DNA from 2 places in the Pseudoalteromonas sp. 23_GOM-1509m genome. Region 2 is predicted to be linked to the other one. Evidence: predicted binding sites of a transcription regulator. Region 2 holds the regulator's gene; the other holds the start of a gene.
What was found. Region 2 encodes MetJ, which represses methionine synthesis genes. Its sites were predicted from a motif close to TAGACGTCTAGACGTCTA; they were not measured.
Positions count from the first base shown of each region.

Region 1: a site for MetJ is predicted at 4,351-4,368, ahead of metK (methionine adenosyltransferase). Genes of this name have one in related genera too.

Region 1 is NZ_KI912433.1:423,226-431,455, forward strand. Features, by position in the region: gene N523_RS0115400 (NRAMP family divalent metal transporter) at 1-786, opposite strand, end outside; gene hpf (ribosome hibernation-promoting factor, HPF/YfiA family) at 928-1,284, opposite strand; gene ppnP (pyrimidine/purine nucleoside phosphorylase) at 1,474-1,788, opposite strand; gene tkt (transketolase) at 2,213-4,204, opposite strand; gene metK (methionine adenosyltransferase) at 4,470-5,621, shown strand; gene N523_RS0115425 (hypothetical protein) at 5,761-6,306, shown strand; gene N523_RS0115430 (5-formyltetrahydrofolate cyclo-ligase) at 6,325-6,921, shown strand; gene rpiA (ribose-5-phosphate isomerase RpiA) at 6,975-7,628, shown strand; gene serA (phosphoglycerate dehydrogenase) at 7,638-8,230, shown strand, end outside.
Region 2 is NZ_JADO01000011.1:61,900-70,129, forward strand. Features, by position in the region: gene N523_RS0104920 (SPOR domain-containing protein) at 1-41, opposite strand, end outside; gene priA (primosomal protein N') at 62-2,245, opposite strand; gene rpmE (50S ribosomal protein L31) at 2,476-2,691, shown strand; gene N523_RS0104935 (malic enzyme-like NAD(P)-binding protein) at 3,216-4,457, shown strand; gene metJ (met regulon transcriptional regulator MetJ) at 4,527-4,847, opposite strand; gene metB (cystathionine gamma-synthase) at 5,046-6,293, shown strand; gene metL (bifunctional aspartate kinase/homoserine dehydrogenase II) at 6,343-8,230, shown strand, end outside.

The sequences.
Region 1 (8,230 bases), on a different contig from region 2:
GAGCTCTATATTACTGTTTTGCCCATATTGCACTAACGCACCTAAACTAAAAAATACCAGCGCAAGCCCGGCGGTTAACCAATAACCTAGATTAAAATCGAATAAGCCTTGGTTTTTAGTCACACTTTGCTGAGCTTGTTTTTCTTTAAGCCACAACGAGCTCAGTGCCGATATTTCAATAGGCGCTGGCATCCAGCCCATTAAGGCAACCATAAAGCCTAACATGGCAAGTTCATATGGTGAGGGGCCAACGTAGTTTATAGGCGCTACTGGGCCGTTATTTATAGCAATAACCAATGCAGTGATGGTTGCTATAGTAAGTAGCCCCATAATAGCTTTTGCTACGTTATCGAGCGCTTTAAAATGCCCCAGTAATAATATAATTAAACACACGGCCAATATTACCCAACACAATAATGTAACAGGAATGCTAATAGGTAATGCGTAGTGTAATAAGCTCGCCGTAAGCAACAATACACCTGCGGTATTTACCACAGCGGCAATAATATTGAGGGCAATAAAGCTGTAAAAATAGCCAGGGCCTTGGTTTTTATACCCTTCTACTAAACTGTTTTTGGTGGCGAGTGTGTATTCCATACCAAAACGAAAAAACGGGTACTTTAAAACGTTAACCACCACAATAAGCCAAAATAGCTGCCAGCCAAATAATGCGCCTGCTTGAGTAGAGGCCACCAAGTGTGAGCCACCAATGGCAGCGGTTGCCATTAAAATACCTGGGCCGAGCGCCCCTAACCGAGACTTCCATGTGTTTTGTGTGTACTGCATTAACTTCTCAAATTTGGTGTGTTATGTGCTTTTATTATTAATTTTTATCATTAATAAACTGTGTGAATGCATAACTTACCTAATTTACAGGCAATAAAAAAGAGCCCTTAGGCTCTTTTTAAAATAACACGCTGTTAGTTATTAATTTAAATCCATCTCTTGGATGATTTCATGTGCTATTTCTGGTGTGGTACTTACAGGCTTTTCATGTAAGTTCGCTTTTATTTGCCCTTTACGATGCTTTAGTGCGGCATCGAGTTTTTTAGCTGCGCTGGAAATAGCAGGATACATAACTTCGTTTTCCCCTTTTACCGATATACGCGCACCTTCATAATTTGTGCTAATTTCTGCTTGGAACTTATGATGCTCTTTTGAAAGAATAATATCTAGAGATATCAATGATGGAAAATGGCTCGCGACTTTTGAGAACTTTTCGTTAATGTGTTCTTTAATAGAATCAGTAACGTCAACATGGTGACCAGAAAGATTAATTTTCATAGGGTATCCTTTTATTTGTTACCTCATAGTTAGTATTGGGGGCTAAACGAATTAACACAAGAGAAAAAATGAAAATTACGCAATTATTTATTACCCCACCTGATTTAGATCATTCATTTAGCATTAAGTATGCAAAAAGCCGCTTTGAAGCGGCCTTTAGAGGTGTTGATAATTTAATCAACCAACAAATTAATCGGTGTATGAACAACAATAATCTGCAAAATCACTTACTTTTACATGAAAGCTCACATTAGCATCAACATTAAATGACTCGCCCGCATTAAATGTTTTCCACTCGCTTTCACCAGGTAGTAATACATCCCACTGCCCTGCTAACAACTCCATGCACTCTTTTTGGTTAGTATTAAACTCAAATTCACCGGGTTGCATAAAACCCAAGGTTTTTGCTTCACCGTTACCTAAAAGCACAGTACGGCTTGATACTTTGCCATCAAAGTACACATTGGCTTTTTTAACCACACTAACGTTATCGAACTTTGGCATGTTAACTCCTGTTGTTAATTTATAATTTTGTTACCCCCACAGTGCCTGATACACAAAAACCTTGCAAGTTAAGTGCTGTGAAAATTACTCATTTAGAAGCCAAAAGATTAAAAATGAAAGACTTTATGGGAAATAGGTTGTGAGCAACGGGCTAAACTTTTGAACAGGTCTTTTAATGATTTTTGTACAAAGAGGACTATGAGACGCTACGCTTTAGAGGAAGTAATCAAACAGCAGAATTGACTTTGAAATTTGGGTTTTGTATTACCTCACTTGCTTCTCTGTGTTCAAATAAATTTTTAATAATTTGTGCACAAAGAGGGCGATGAGACGCTATGCTTTAGAGGAAGTGATAAAAGTACAACTCATAAAAAAGCCCGCCCTATTTTACGCAGGGCGGGCTTTTAAATGTTAAAGCAGTTGCTTAAAACAATGCGTTTGCTTTGTTAACTACATTTTCTACCGTAAAGCCGAAGAACTCAAATAGCTCGTTTGCCGGTGCCGACTCACCAAAGGTGGTCATACCAACTACGGCGCCATTTAGGCCTACATACTTGTACCAGTAATCAGCAATACCCGCTTCAATCGCTACGCGACGTGAAACGCTTGCTGGTAATACGCTTTCTTTGTACTCAGGCGATTGGTCTTCAAACGCATCAGTACATGGCATAGATACAACACGTACCTTTTTACCCTGCGCACGTAGCTCTTTCGCAGAGTCTTGCGCTAGCTGTACTTCAGAACCCGTTGCAATCAAAATAAGCTCTGGATTGCCGTCACAACTTAAGATGTAACCACCCTTTTTAACGTCGCTTAATTGCTGGGCATCACGAGCTTGCTGCTCTAAGCCTTGGCGAGTAAAGATTAATGATGTAGGACCGTCTTTACGTTCAATAGCTTGTTGCCATGCAATTGCTGACTCAACTTGGTCACATGGGCGCCAGTTGTATAGGTTAGGCGTTAAACGCATGCTCGCAATTTGCTCAACTGGTTGGTGAGTTGGACCATCTTCACCTAAACCGATTGAATCGTGCGTGTATACAAAAATGCTTGGTTGCTTCATTAATGCAGCCATACGTACCGCGTTGCGTGCGTATTCCATAAACATTAAGAACGTTGCACCGTAAGGAATAAAGCCTTTATGCAGTGCAATACCGTTCATAATGGCCGACATACCAAACTCACGTACACCGTAGTAAATGTAGTTACCACTTGCATCATCAGCAGTTAAGCCTTTAGAGCCATCCCAAATTGTTAAGTTTGAACCCGCTAAATCGGCAGAACCACCCATAAATTCAGGTAGTAACGGGCCAAACGCATTTAATGCATTTTGCGACGCTTTACGTGATGCTGGGTTTGCTGGGTTTGCTTGCAGCTCTTCAATGTACGCTTGTGATTTTTCAGCCCAGTCAGCTGGTAATTCTGAATGTGTACGGCGTTTGTATTCTGCTGCTAGCTCTGGGTATGCTTTTTCATATGCGGCAAATTTTTCGTCCCAGCTTGCTTCAAGCTGTTGGCCTTTTTCTTTGTTATCCCACTGTGCATAAATATCTTCAGGGATTTCAAATGCATCGCCCGTCCAACCTAAAAACTCGCGAGACGCTTTAATTTCGTCATCACCTAGTGGTGCACCGTGACAATCGTGGCTACCTGATTTATTAGGTGAGCCGTAACCAATAATAGTTTTACAACAAATTAGTGTTGGCTTATCAGTCACGCTTTTAGCTTCTGCAATTGCTGCACTTACTGCATCGCTATCATGGCCATCAACGTCACTAATTACATGCCAGCCGTATGCTTTAAAACGTGCTGGGGTATCATCACTAAACCAACCTTCAACTTCACCGTCGATTGAAATGCCGTTGTCATCCCAAAATGCCACTAATTTGCCTAGGCCTAATGTACCGGCTAGTGAGCATGCTTCATGAGAAATGCCTTCCATTAAACAGCCATCACCCATAAACGCATACGTGTGGTGATCAACAATGTCGTGGCCTTCACGGTTAAACTGCGCTGCTAATGCTTTTTCAGCAATCGCCATACCTACCGCATTTGTGATCCCTTGACCTAATGGGCCCGTAGTGGTCTCAATTCCTGGCGCGTATCCATATTCTGGATGGCCTGGTGTTTTAGAATGCATTTGGCGGAAGTTTTTAATTTCGTCCAGTGGCAAGTCATAACCACTTAAATGCAGTAGAGAATAAATTAGCATTGAACCGTGACCATTTGAGAGTATAAATCGATCTCGGTCAGCCCACTCTGGATTTGTTGGGTTATGTTTTAGATAATCGCGCCATAATACTTCTGCGATATCAGCCATGCCCATAGGGGCTCCAGGGTGACCAGATTTGGCCTTTTGTACTGCGTCCATTGACAAGACGCGAATAGCATTTGCAAGTTCTTTGCGAGATGGCATGAATTCTCCTACCTTTATATGTATTTGCGCGGGTATTTATTTATCCCCATTCTTACTTATTGTGGGGGCTGTGTGCAATTAAAAACCCATAAAAATAGGGCATTATGAATATTTTTTAAGAACCATTTACTATTAGATATTTTATTTAGACGTCTAGGCGTAAAAAAACTATGCAAGTTCATTTGTTTTAGATAAAATACGCGCCTTAATTTTTTAGCGCTAATACCGACGTTTGTGAAGCGCAATATTTGTGAGCATAATTACAATGGCAAAACATTTATTTACTTCTGAATCTGTTTCTGAAGGTCATCCGGATAAAATCGCCGATCAAATTTCTGATGCGGTACTTGATGCTATCCTAGAGCAAGACTCTCATGCCCGTGTAGCGTGTGAAACTTACGTTAAAACCGGTATGGTTATGGTTGGTGGTGAAATCACGACTAGCGCATGGGTTGATATCGAAGAAATTACACGTAAAACAGTACGTGAAATTGGTTACACACATTCAGACATGGGCTTTGATGCCGATTCGTGTGCAATTTTAAACACGATTGGTAAACAGTCTCCTGACATTAACCAAGGTGTTGACCGTACAAGCCCTGAAGAGCAAGGCGCTGGCGACCAAGGCCTAATGTTTGGTTACGCATGTAACGAAACTGAAGTATTAATGCCTGCTCCAATTACTTATTCTCACCGTTTAGTACAACGCCAAGCACAAGTACGTAAAAGCGGCGAGCTTAACTGGTTGCGTCCAGATGCAAAATCACAGGTTACGTTTGCATACGAAAATGGCAAGCCAGTAGGCATTGATGCCGTTGTACTTTCTACTCAGCACAGCGAAGATGTATCGCAAAGTGATTTAGTAGAAGCGGTAATGGAAACGATTATTAAGCCAGTACTTCCTGCTGAGCTGATTACTAGTGCCACTAAATTCTTTATTAACCCAACTGGCCGTTTTGTAATTGGTGGACCAATGGGTGACTGTGGTTTAACTGGTCGTAAAATCATTGTAGATACTTACGGTGGCATGGCTCGTCACGGTGGTGGTGCTTTCTCTGGTAAAGATCCATCAAAAGTTGACCGCTCAGCGGCTTATGCTGCACGTTATGTTGCTAAAAACATTGTTGCTGCTGGCCTTGCTGACAAGTGTGAACTTCAGGTGTCTTATGCTATTGGTGTTGCAGAGCCAACATCTATCAGTGTTGAAACATTTGGCACAGGTAAATTAGAAGAAGCGCGTTTAATCGAACTTATTCGTGAACACTTTGACTTACGCCCTTACGGCCTGATTCAAATGCTTGATCTTGAGCGCCCTATTTATCTTCCAACAGCGGCTTACGGCCACTTTGGCCGTGATGAATTCCCATGGGAACGCACAGATAAAGCAGACGCACTTCGCGCAGCAGCTGGCCTGTAAGCCACCTAGCTAATATTAAAACGGCCCTTTTTAGGGCCGTTTTGCTATGTGTATTAAGTTAGTCATAAAACAGTCTCGAACTGTTTAACATTTTAGGTATATACTCTGCTTATACAATAAAGCGTGTTAGGGATAAAAAATGGCCGACAATTTTCGTGTTATATTTGTAGGACTTGCAGAAGGCGCAGACAGCCAAGCAGTGACCAATGCACTGACAGAAAAACTAAAAACCTCACCTGAAAAGGTGGCGGCATTTTTTAATGGCAAGCCGCTGTTTGCTCCTAGCAACAAAGAGAAAGCCCTTAAGCAAGCTAAGTTACTTTCAACGCTGGGGATCAAAAGCAAACTTCAGCAAACAGCCCCTACACAAGCTACTTCTCAAAAAGCGCACGACAGCCAGCGAGATCAGCGCTTATTTGATGCCCTAGATTACATTACTAGTAGCTTAATTCGTCTTGAAGAAAAACTTGAGGATCTTGAGCAACGTCTCCCTGAGGTTGAATTATCATTACCTGATGAAAAAAATGAAGTATGGGAAGATGACGATTTAATGCTTGATGAGCCACTCTCTACTACGCCCAAAAAACGCAGTAACCTTGTTTTATATTCGCTGATTTCTACAGCCGTAATATTACTTATTGTGCTTGCTGTGTACTTATTATTTCCTAATTTATTCTCTTTTTAATCATGGTTTAGTTATTTAATGAGTAATAATCGCGCACAAATAAGACACGATATTCGTAAAGCACGTAATAACCTATCAAAAAACCAGCAAGAAATAGCGGCCCACTCGCTTAAAGTGAATTTTATTCAATTTTTAAAAAGCATGAACTCGGCCAAAAAAAGCCATATCGCGCTTTATTTAAGCAATGATGGCGAATTAGATACCTCATTGTTAATTAATGAATTATGGAGCATTGAACAGCATGTTTACTTACCTGTAATTCACCCTTTCAACGGGGCTAATTTACTATTTCAACGATATGAAAAAAACTCACCCATGAGAGCAAACCGCTATGGTATCTTGGAGCCTAAGCTAAACTGCTCTCAAATATGCCCATTGCCAGCGCTTGATTATCTACTTATGCCACTTGTTGCATTTGATAAATTTGGTAATCGCCTTGGAATGGGGGGTGGGTTTTACGATAGAACCTTGGCATGTTTACACGAAGAAAACTGGCAGCAACCACAACTTATTGGTCTAGCACACGAATGCCAACAAGTGGATAAGCTCCCAATTGAATCGTGGGATGTGCCTCTTAAAACTATTATTACACCCAATAAAACCTACTGTTGGTAACAATTAATCTTGTAAACTAACAGTCTATTTTTGACATAAATGAGCACATAGCAATGACACAAGATGAATTAAAAAAAGCAGCTGCATGGGCTGCACTGGAGTTTGTAAAAGAAAACACCATAGTGGGTGTTGGTACAGGCTCAACCGTTAATCATTTTATTGATGCTTTAGGCACAGTAAAAGACACCATTGTTGGTGCAGTATCTAGTTCAGAAGCGTCTACAGCACGTTTAAAAGAACTTGGTATAGAAGTATTTGAGCTAAATAATGTTGATGCTCTGGATGTATACGTTGATGGCGCAGATGAAATTAACGCTCTAAACGAAATGATTAAAGGCGGTGGTGCAGCGCTCACCCGTGAAAAAATAGTCGCGGCAGTGGCTAAACAGTTTGTGTGTATTGTTGATGACACCAAACTAGTCGATACCTTAGGGGATTTCCCACTGCCAGTTGAAGTTATTCCGATGGCGCGCAGCTATGTTGCCCGCGAATTATTAAAACTTGGCGGTGATCCTGTGTATCGCCAAGGTGTTGTAACCGATAACGGCAACGTTATTTTAGATGTACATAATTTAAAAATTACCCATGCTAAACAGCTTGAAACACAAATAAATCAAATTGTTGGCGTAGTCACCAACGGCCTATTTGCAGAGCGCGGTGCTGATAAAGTGATTATCGGCACAAAAAATGGGCCACAAATTAAATAGGATATGGTTATGAGTAAGGTATCGTTAGCAAAAGACAAAATTAAAATTCTCTTGCTTGAAGGTGTTCATCAAAGCGCTGTTGAAACGCTAAAACGTAACGGTTATAGCAATATCGACTACGTTAAAACATCGCTACCTGAGGACGAGCTTATTGAGCGCATTAAAGATGTGCACTTTGTGGGGCTGCGTTCTCGTACTCATATTAATGAATCGGTATTAAATGCAGCTGAAAAACTAGTTGCTATCGGTTGTTTTTGTATTGGTACCAACCAAGTAGATTTAAATGCAGCACGTGAACGCGGTATTGCAGTATTTAATGCCCCGTTTTCAAATACTCGCTCTGTAGCTGAGCTTGTACTAGGTGAAATACTGCTTTTATTACGTGGTATTCCACAGCGAAATGCCGCTGCGCACCGTGGTGGCTGGTTAAAAACAGCCAATGGCTCGTTTGAAGCGCGTGGTAAAACCTTAGGTATTATTGGCTACGGTCACATTGGTACTCAGTTGGGCATTATGGCTGAAAATATTGGTATGAACGTGGAGTATTACGACATTGAAGACAAACTGTCTTTAGGTAATGCGACACAAGTACATAACTTAAC
Region 2 (8,230 bases):
CTATTTTTTGGTTTTTTATTAATATAATCGTGCTGTGCCATGGTGTTATATGTGGCCTTACCTAAATCATGTCTGTAGGGTCTACGTCTAAACTCCAGCGAACTTTTTGTGCAAGTTTGCTAGTGCTGAGATAATCAACCATTTGCGCGAGATACTGATGTAGTATGCGTCGATCTTGCGCTTGAATATGTAATTGAAAACGATACATTCCCGCAATTTTTTCTAAAGGCGCGGGGATCGGTCCGAGCAATTGTATACCAGATACCCCATTGACAGGAACCAAATCCGTGAGAAAGTCGACGACTTGCTTTATGTTATGCCCTTGTGCGCGAACAATTGCCATACTCGTAATAGGTGGCAACTGTGCATCACTTCGCTCAGTGAGTGCAAAGCGGGCAAAATCTTGATAGCCATTATTAACTAAGTCTTGTAATAGCGGGTGCTCAGGAAAGTGCGTTTGTAATAATACTTCACCGGGTTCGCCAGAACGTCCCGCGCGTCCTGCAACTTGTGTTACTAATTGTGCTAAATGCTCAGTAGCCCTAAAGTCACACGAATACAAACCACTATCGACATCTAAAATAAGTACTAAGCTAACATCAGCAAAATGGTGACCTTTTGCCAGCATTTGCGTACCAACTAAAATACGTGCGCCGCCTTGGTTTATTTCATCCAGTGCTTTTTCAAGGCTACCTTTACGCCGAGTTGAATCACGGTCGATACGGCTGATCGGGGTGTCTGCAAATTCACTACTCAAAAACTCTTCTATTTGCTCGGTGCCTTTGCCGTTAGGAAAGATTTGCGTACTACCACAGTCAGGGCATTGATGTGGTACATGATATTGATCGCCACAATGGTGGCAAATCATTTGGCCTATTGCCTTATGAAAAGTCGCACTGGTGCTGCAGCGGTTACATTCACTCAACCAACCACATTCATGACAAATCAAGGTAGGAGAAAACCCACGGCGATTTAAAAATACCATCACCTGCTTTCCCCTATTCAGGTGCTGGCGCATTATTGCAAGACTGGCATGTGCAATACCGGCTCGATCAGGCTGACCTTTCATGTCGAGCAGCTTAAACTGATTATCGGTGGCGGTTTGTGCGCGCTCACTTAATGTAAGCAACTGGTATTTGTTATTAATAGCTTTATGCAGTGTTTCTAGTGCTGGCGTAGCGCTACCCAAAATAAGTGGAATTTGATGCTGATAGGCACGATACGCAGCTAAATCACGGGCATGGTAGCGTAAAGTGTCTTGTTGTTTAAATGAGGCATCATGCTCCTCATCAACCACAATCATCCCAAGCTTTAAAAATGGCAGAAAAATACTCGAACGGGTGCCTATAACAATGGCACAACTGCCTTTTTCGCAAAAACGCCATGTTTGTAGACGTTCGTTATCGGTTAATGCCGAGTGCCATAACATAATAGGAGTGTCAGGAAAGCGACGTCTAAAACGATTGACCGTTTGAGGCGTTAGCCCGATTTCAGGAACGAGCACTAACGCCTGTTCGCCACGTTTTAATACTTCTTCTAGGCATTGCAGGTAAACTTCGGTTTTTCCGCTGCCAGTGACACCTTCTAGCAAAAAGCTATTAAACCCCGTACTTTGATTAATTGCAGTGCAGGCAATGGCTTGCTCTTTATTCAAACGAGGCTTGCTGCCAACCGTTGGCGAGGTATGTTGCCATTGATTGTCGTGCTCAATGGTTTGAATTATTAGCTCTTTATCTAAAAGGGTATCAATGGTTTTTTTATTAAACCCGAGGGCTTTGAGTTCGGTTAATGATGATTTACCGGACGCTGATAATTGCTTAAGCAAATTAAGCTGTGTTTTAGCTTTTAAAGACGGTAAAAGTGCCCCCTTTTCGCTTAATGTCACCATGTTTATACTGGTTTTATCAGGGCACTCACCTTGGCGCAGTGCACTGGGCAATGCAATATGAATAGTTTCACCGAGTGGATAGCAATAATAACGCGCTGTAAATTTCAGTAGCTCTAAATGCTGCGCAGATAACACCGGTGAGTCGTCAATAACTTCAATAATAGATTTTATTTTGCCTTCGGGGACTGCTGTTTCCGTTTTTAAGCTAAGAATAACTGCTACTTTACGTTGATTACCAAAAGGGACTAACACGCGCATACCAGGCTGTAATTGAGTCAGCGGTACTAATTGCTCATCCACTTTATAATCAAAGGTGCGAGGCAAGGGGACTTTTATTGCAACTTCAGCAAAACGCATAACAACTCAACCAATTAACGTAATGGTTTAATGTACTAAAAATAGCATTAAAAGCCTACCGACAAATCAGTAATGAATAGGTGTTTGCCGACTTTTTAGCAAAAAGGGTAATTAAAGCTTGTGTGCGTGCGGGTTGTTGGATAAAATTCGCGACCAATAAATTTGTTTTAACGACGTATGGTGCCAGACTTCGGGTTTGGAGAGCGATGCGGCCTTAACTAGAGGTTCCTATGAAAGAAGGTATTCACCCTAAGTACGAAGTAATTTCTGCAACTTGTTCATGCGGAAACAAATTCGAAACTCGTTCTACTCTGTGTAAAGACATTCACTTAGACGTATGTTCTGCGTGTCACCCGTTTTACACTGGTAAGCAAAAGATTTTAGACACTGGCGGCCGTGTTGATCGCTTCAACAAGCGCTTCGGTGCACTTAGCAGCAAAAAATAATTTTTTGTTTCTATGTAAAAAAAGCACCTTAGGGTGCTTTTTTTGTGGCCAAAATTTACTTTCCTACCTGCTTTCTTAGCAATTTTGTATTTATTTTTTTTGCATAACTATTTCCTGTTCTTATTCTGAGTATGCATAAACATTTGCAGACAAAACAGCCAATATTCTCTATATTTTTATTTGTTAAACTTTAAAGATGGTACTCAAATGCAGGTAACGTGAGGTTATTTGTGTTTAAAGTTAAATAAAATTCGGTATTTCACTATTTTAATTTAAGACTAAAAAATACGCTTTATAAAAATAGAACAAGGGCAAAAAGTACCTGTATTTTTCATTTTTATGACGAATTTATATTTTAAAAATGTCAGGATAATCTAGGGAAGTTGCTGATAAATCACTTAAAATTAACAGTTCTAGCATATAACAGGATAGACCTGATATTGCTTGGAATTTAAAAATAATAAAGGTATCGTAGATTAAAACTACCTCTCACTTTAACTTAAATTGCAGGATATAATCGCGTTATGTCAGATTTTCGTGAACAAGCACTACATTACCATGCCCATCCCGTTCCAGGTAAAATCAGTATTGAGCTGACCAAGCCCGCTGAGACGGTTAAAGACCTCGCGCTCGCATACAGCCCCGGTGTCGCAGAACCTGTTCGTGAAATTGCCGCTGATCCAGCAAATGCCTACAAATATACTGGTAAAGGAAATATGGTTGCGGTTATTACTAACGGCACCGCAATTTTAGGCTTAGGTAATTTAGGTCCACTGGCTTCAAAACCCGTTATGGAAGGTAAAGCGCTACTATTTAAGCGTTTTGCAGGGTTAGACTCTATAGATATTGAAGTTAAGCACCGTACTACCGAAGACTTTATTAACACGGTGGCTAATATTGCCGACACCTTTGGTGGAATTAATTTAGAAGATATTAAAGCGCCCGAGTGTTTTGAAATAGAAAAAGCGCTTATAGAGCGTTGTAGCATTCCTGTTTTTCATGATGATCAGCATGGTACGGCTATTGTAACGGCTGCGGGTATGCTAAACGCGCTGGAAGTACAGGGCAAAGCAATTGAAGATGCAATTATTGTATGTTTAGGTGCCGGCGCTGCAGCTGTTGCCTGTATGGAGCTTTTAATTAAGTGTGGCGCGTTGCGTGAACATATTTATATGTTAGATCGCAAAGGAGTTATTCATACGCGTCGTGATGACTTGAATGAATATAAGCAATTATTTGCAAACAATACCGATAAACGTACTTTACAAGATGTAATTGAAGATGCCGATGTGTTTGTGGGTGTATCGGGCCCTAATTTATTAGCCCCTGAAGATTTAAAATTAATGGCTGATAGACCCGTGGTATTTGCTTGTTCAAACCCCGATCCTGAAATCGATCCGCAATTAGCACACGCTGCACGTAACGATTTAATTATGGCTACAGGTCGCTCTGATTATCCGAATCAAGTTAATAACGTATTGTGTTTTCCGTTTATTTTCCGTGGTGCGTTAGATGTACGTGCCAGTGAAATAAACGACGAGATGAAAATTGCTGCTGTAGAAGCAATCCGCAGTATTGCTAAAGAGCCCGTACCGGCTGAAGTGCTTACTGCCGCAGGCATCGACAAATTAGAGTTTGGTGCTAAATATATTATACCAAAACCAATGGATCCACGTTTGTTACCACGTATAGCTAAAGCGGTTGCGCAGGCGGCGGTAGACTCTGGCGTTGCACAAATTGATATGCCAGAAAACTACATGGCGTAATTGTTAAGTGTAAATTAGCGCAAAAAAAAACCTCAGCATTTGCTGAGGTTTTTTTGTATAAAGACCCTTCTAGTCTTCATTTAAAATAGGCACTTCTAGTCCCATTTCTTGCATTATTTTCTTCACTTCTTCAGGTACTTTTTCTGCGTTATCTTTACGCAAATCATCATCATTAGGCAGCGGTTGCCCGGTAAACGCATGCAAAAACGCTTCGCATAAAAGCTCGCTATTTGTTGCATGACGTAAGTTGTTTATTTGACGACGAGTACGTTCATCAGTTAATACTTTTAATACATTTAGCGGGATCGAAACGGTGATCTTCTTTACTTGTTCGGATTTTTTCCCGTGTTCTGCGTATGGGTGAATATATTCACCATTCCATTTAGCCATAAGATGTATCGTTGCCTCAGATTATAAATTGCTCACACAGCATCAAAGCGTGTAAATATGCGTGAAATTCTATCGGTTTAAAAAAGATAGTCAAATACTAGTTATTTAGCTATCTAGACATTTAAATGTTTTGACATCTTAAATTGCATGCGCTACCTTTTAGACGTCTAAACATCCAAATTAGTAAAGGTAGCGAAAATGAGTGAAAAAAATAAGGCAACAATTGCTGTTCGTAGTGGAATAGAAGCCGACAAACAGCATGGTGCGGTTGTTCCACCGCTTTATTTATCAACAACTTACTCATTTGCTGACTTTGATACAAAGCGTCAATATGATTATGGCCGCAGTGGTAACCCTAATCGTGACATTTTGGCTGAGGCGCTCACGGAGCTTGAAGGTGGCGCTAAAGGCATTATTACCGCAACAGGCATGGCAGCCGTTCACCTAACAACACAATTACTTAATAGTGACGATACGTTAGTGATCCCTCATGACTGTTATGGGGGCAGCTATCGCTTATTTACTTCGCTAGAAAAGCGCGGCTTATTAAAACTAGAAGTGGTCGATTTTACCAAAAGCGACAGTTTGACACGCATCCTTGCTATTAAACCTAAGCTGATTTGGATTGAAACACCTAGCAATCCTATTTTACGCTTAACAGATATTAAAGCGGTAACTGATACAGCTAAACAGTGTGGTGCACTGGTTGCCGCCGACAACACATTTTTATCGCCAGCATTACAAAACCCGATTAAGTTTGGCGCTGATATTGTGGTGCACTCAACCACAAAATATATCAATGGCCATTCAGACGTTGTTGGTGGCGCGGTTATCGCAGCGACTGCTGAGTTAGGTGAAGAGTTAGCGTGGTGGGCAAATAACATTGGCATCACCGGCGCGCCATTTGATAGCTATTTAACGCTCAGAGGCTTACGTACTTTAAACGTGCGTTTAAGGCAACACCAAGAAAATGCACTCGCCATTGCACAGTATTTAGAACGCTCCCAGTTTGTTGCCCAAGTTTACTACCCAGGTCTTGAATCACACCCTCAACATGCGCTAGCTAAGGCGCAGCAGCTTGGCTTTGGTGCTATGGTTAGCTTTGATATAAAAGGCGATATAAACGATGCTGCAGCGTTTTTAACGCGCTTAAATGAATTTAGCTTAGCGGAATCATTAGGTGGAGTAGAAAGTTTGATTTGTCACCCTGCGACTATGACCCACGCCGGCATGGACGCAACCGCGCGTGCAGAAGCCGGAGTAGGCGACACGCTTATTCGTATTTCGGTGGGAATTGAAGATGTAAATGATTTACTCGCTGACTTAGACAGGGTATTTAATTTGGTGCGCCCAGGACAAGCCGATCCCGGCCTATCGGCAAAAAGTGGTGCTAGTGAATCATTTGGTTCAGCAAAGTTAAACGCGGCGCATCCGGCGTTATGGTAGTGCATACCAATCTTCAAAATACAAAACATAAATGCGAGTCGGTATTAATATGGTAAATCAGGTTCATAAATTTGGTGGTTCGAGTTTAAGCTCAGCGGATCGCTTTAAAAGTGTCGCAAATATTATTTTAACTCATGCTCAAGCTGGGGATTGTGTGGTGGTATCGGCTGCCGGTAAAACCACCGATACCTTAGTTAAACTGTGGCAAAGCTATCAACAGCAAGACACTCAAGCTATTGCTGATATTGTATTGCTATTGAGTAACCATCAAATAGCTCTGATTGAGCAATTATTAATAGCTAACGCTAAGCACCATGCGCTTGATTTACTTGAAACTGAGCTCAGTATTATTACCAAGCAGACTAAGCAAGGAACATTAGCTGAAGCTGCGTTATTAGCACATGGTGAATTGTGGTCTGCAAGGTTACTAAGCGCTTACTTAGAACAGCTTAACGTTAGCGCTTGTGCCCATGACGCTAGGCAGTTATTTACGTTAGATACCGGACAGCTGCAGCATGCTAATAATCAGCAGCAGTGCTTAAAAGCCATACAGACGAGTAAAATTAATGTAGTTACTGGGTTTATTGCGGCTGATTTACATGGTGAAACAGTGACCTTAGGGCGAAATGGCAGTGATTACAGTACCACTTTATTAGCGCGGTATTGCAATGCTAAAAAAGTCTCTATTTGGACTGACACTCAAGGTGTTTTTAGTACTGATCCGCGTAAGGTTGCTAATGCGGTTAAGTATGCGCGAGTGTGCCGTGATCAAGCGAATTTATTAGCGAGGTTAGGTAATCCAGTATTACACGCTAAAACATTATCGCCATTAAAAGATACCGATATAGAATTAGTTGTTCGCAGTAGTTACGATCCTCAAGGCAGTCATACCGAAATAGTTAAACTAGGAATGAGTAAACAAAAACGCTTTTTAACCACAGTAAATAATGTTGATTTACTCATTGTTGATGATCTGAGTGAAGGCGAAGTAGCACATGTTAGCCAACTTATTCAGCATAGTTTGCATCACTTTGAACACGAAGGCGAAATCTACTTACTAGTCCCTGCGTCAGCGACACATCAGGTGGCTAATTATTTTGCTGGCCGCGCCAATATTAGTGAGTCAAACTTAAATGGGGTGGCGATTATTGCACCTGATCAAGAGGTAGCGCCGCTTGGTAAGCAAAGTGAAGCCTTATTACAAACACAATCTATCCAGCCTCGGTTTACCCATTACGGTGAGGGATATACGTTACTATTAACCGATCAAGTACTTGAAAGTGATGTGCTGAGCCTGTTACATGACAAGCTCATTAATAAAGCACAAGAAATAGCTTTAATTATTGCAGGACTTGGTAATGTAGGTGCTGAGTTTATGCGCCAATTACCTGCTCAACTAGCACGCTTATCAACTGATTTTAACGTCAAGTTAGTAGCGCTTTTACGCTCAGAGCAGATGCTGGTGAATGCTAATGGATTAGACTGTGAAAGCTGGCAACTTCAATGGGAAAACCATGCAAGCTCCTATAAACAAGCCGATTTATTGTCATACATAGATACTCTTGAGTATGAACATAAAATAGTGATCGACATTACCGCCAGTGAACATTTTAGTCAGCTTTATAGTAAGTTAGTTGAATTAAACTGCCATCTAATTAGTGCTAATAAATACGCGGGAACCGCATCGCTTTCGTGGTATCAAACACTACGTGAAAGCCTTGCTCAACGTGGCTTACATTGGCGTTATAATGCAAGTGTAGGGGCCGGACTACCGATTAATTTTGCCTTGGCTGATTTACAAAATAGTGGCGATAAAATAACGCGAATAGAAGGCGTGTTTTCTGGCACACTGTCATGGTTATGCAGTATGTATGATGGCAGTAAAGCGTTTTCAGATTTAGTTCTAGAAGCACAAGCTTTGGGATTCACAGAGCCTG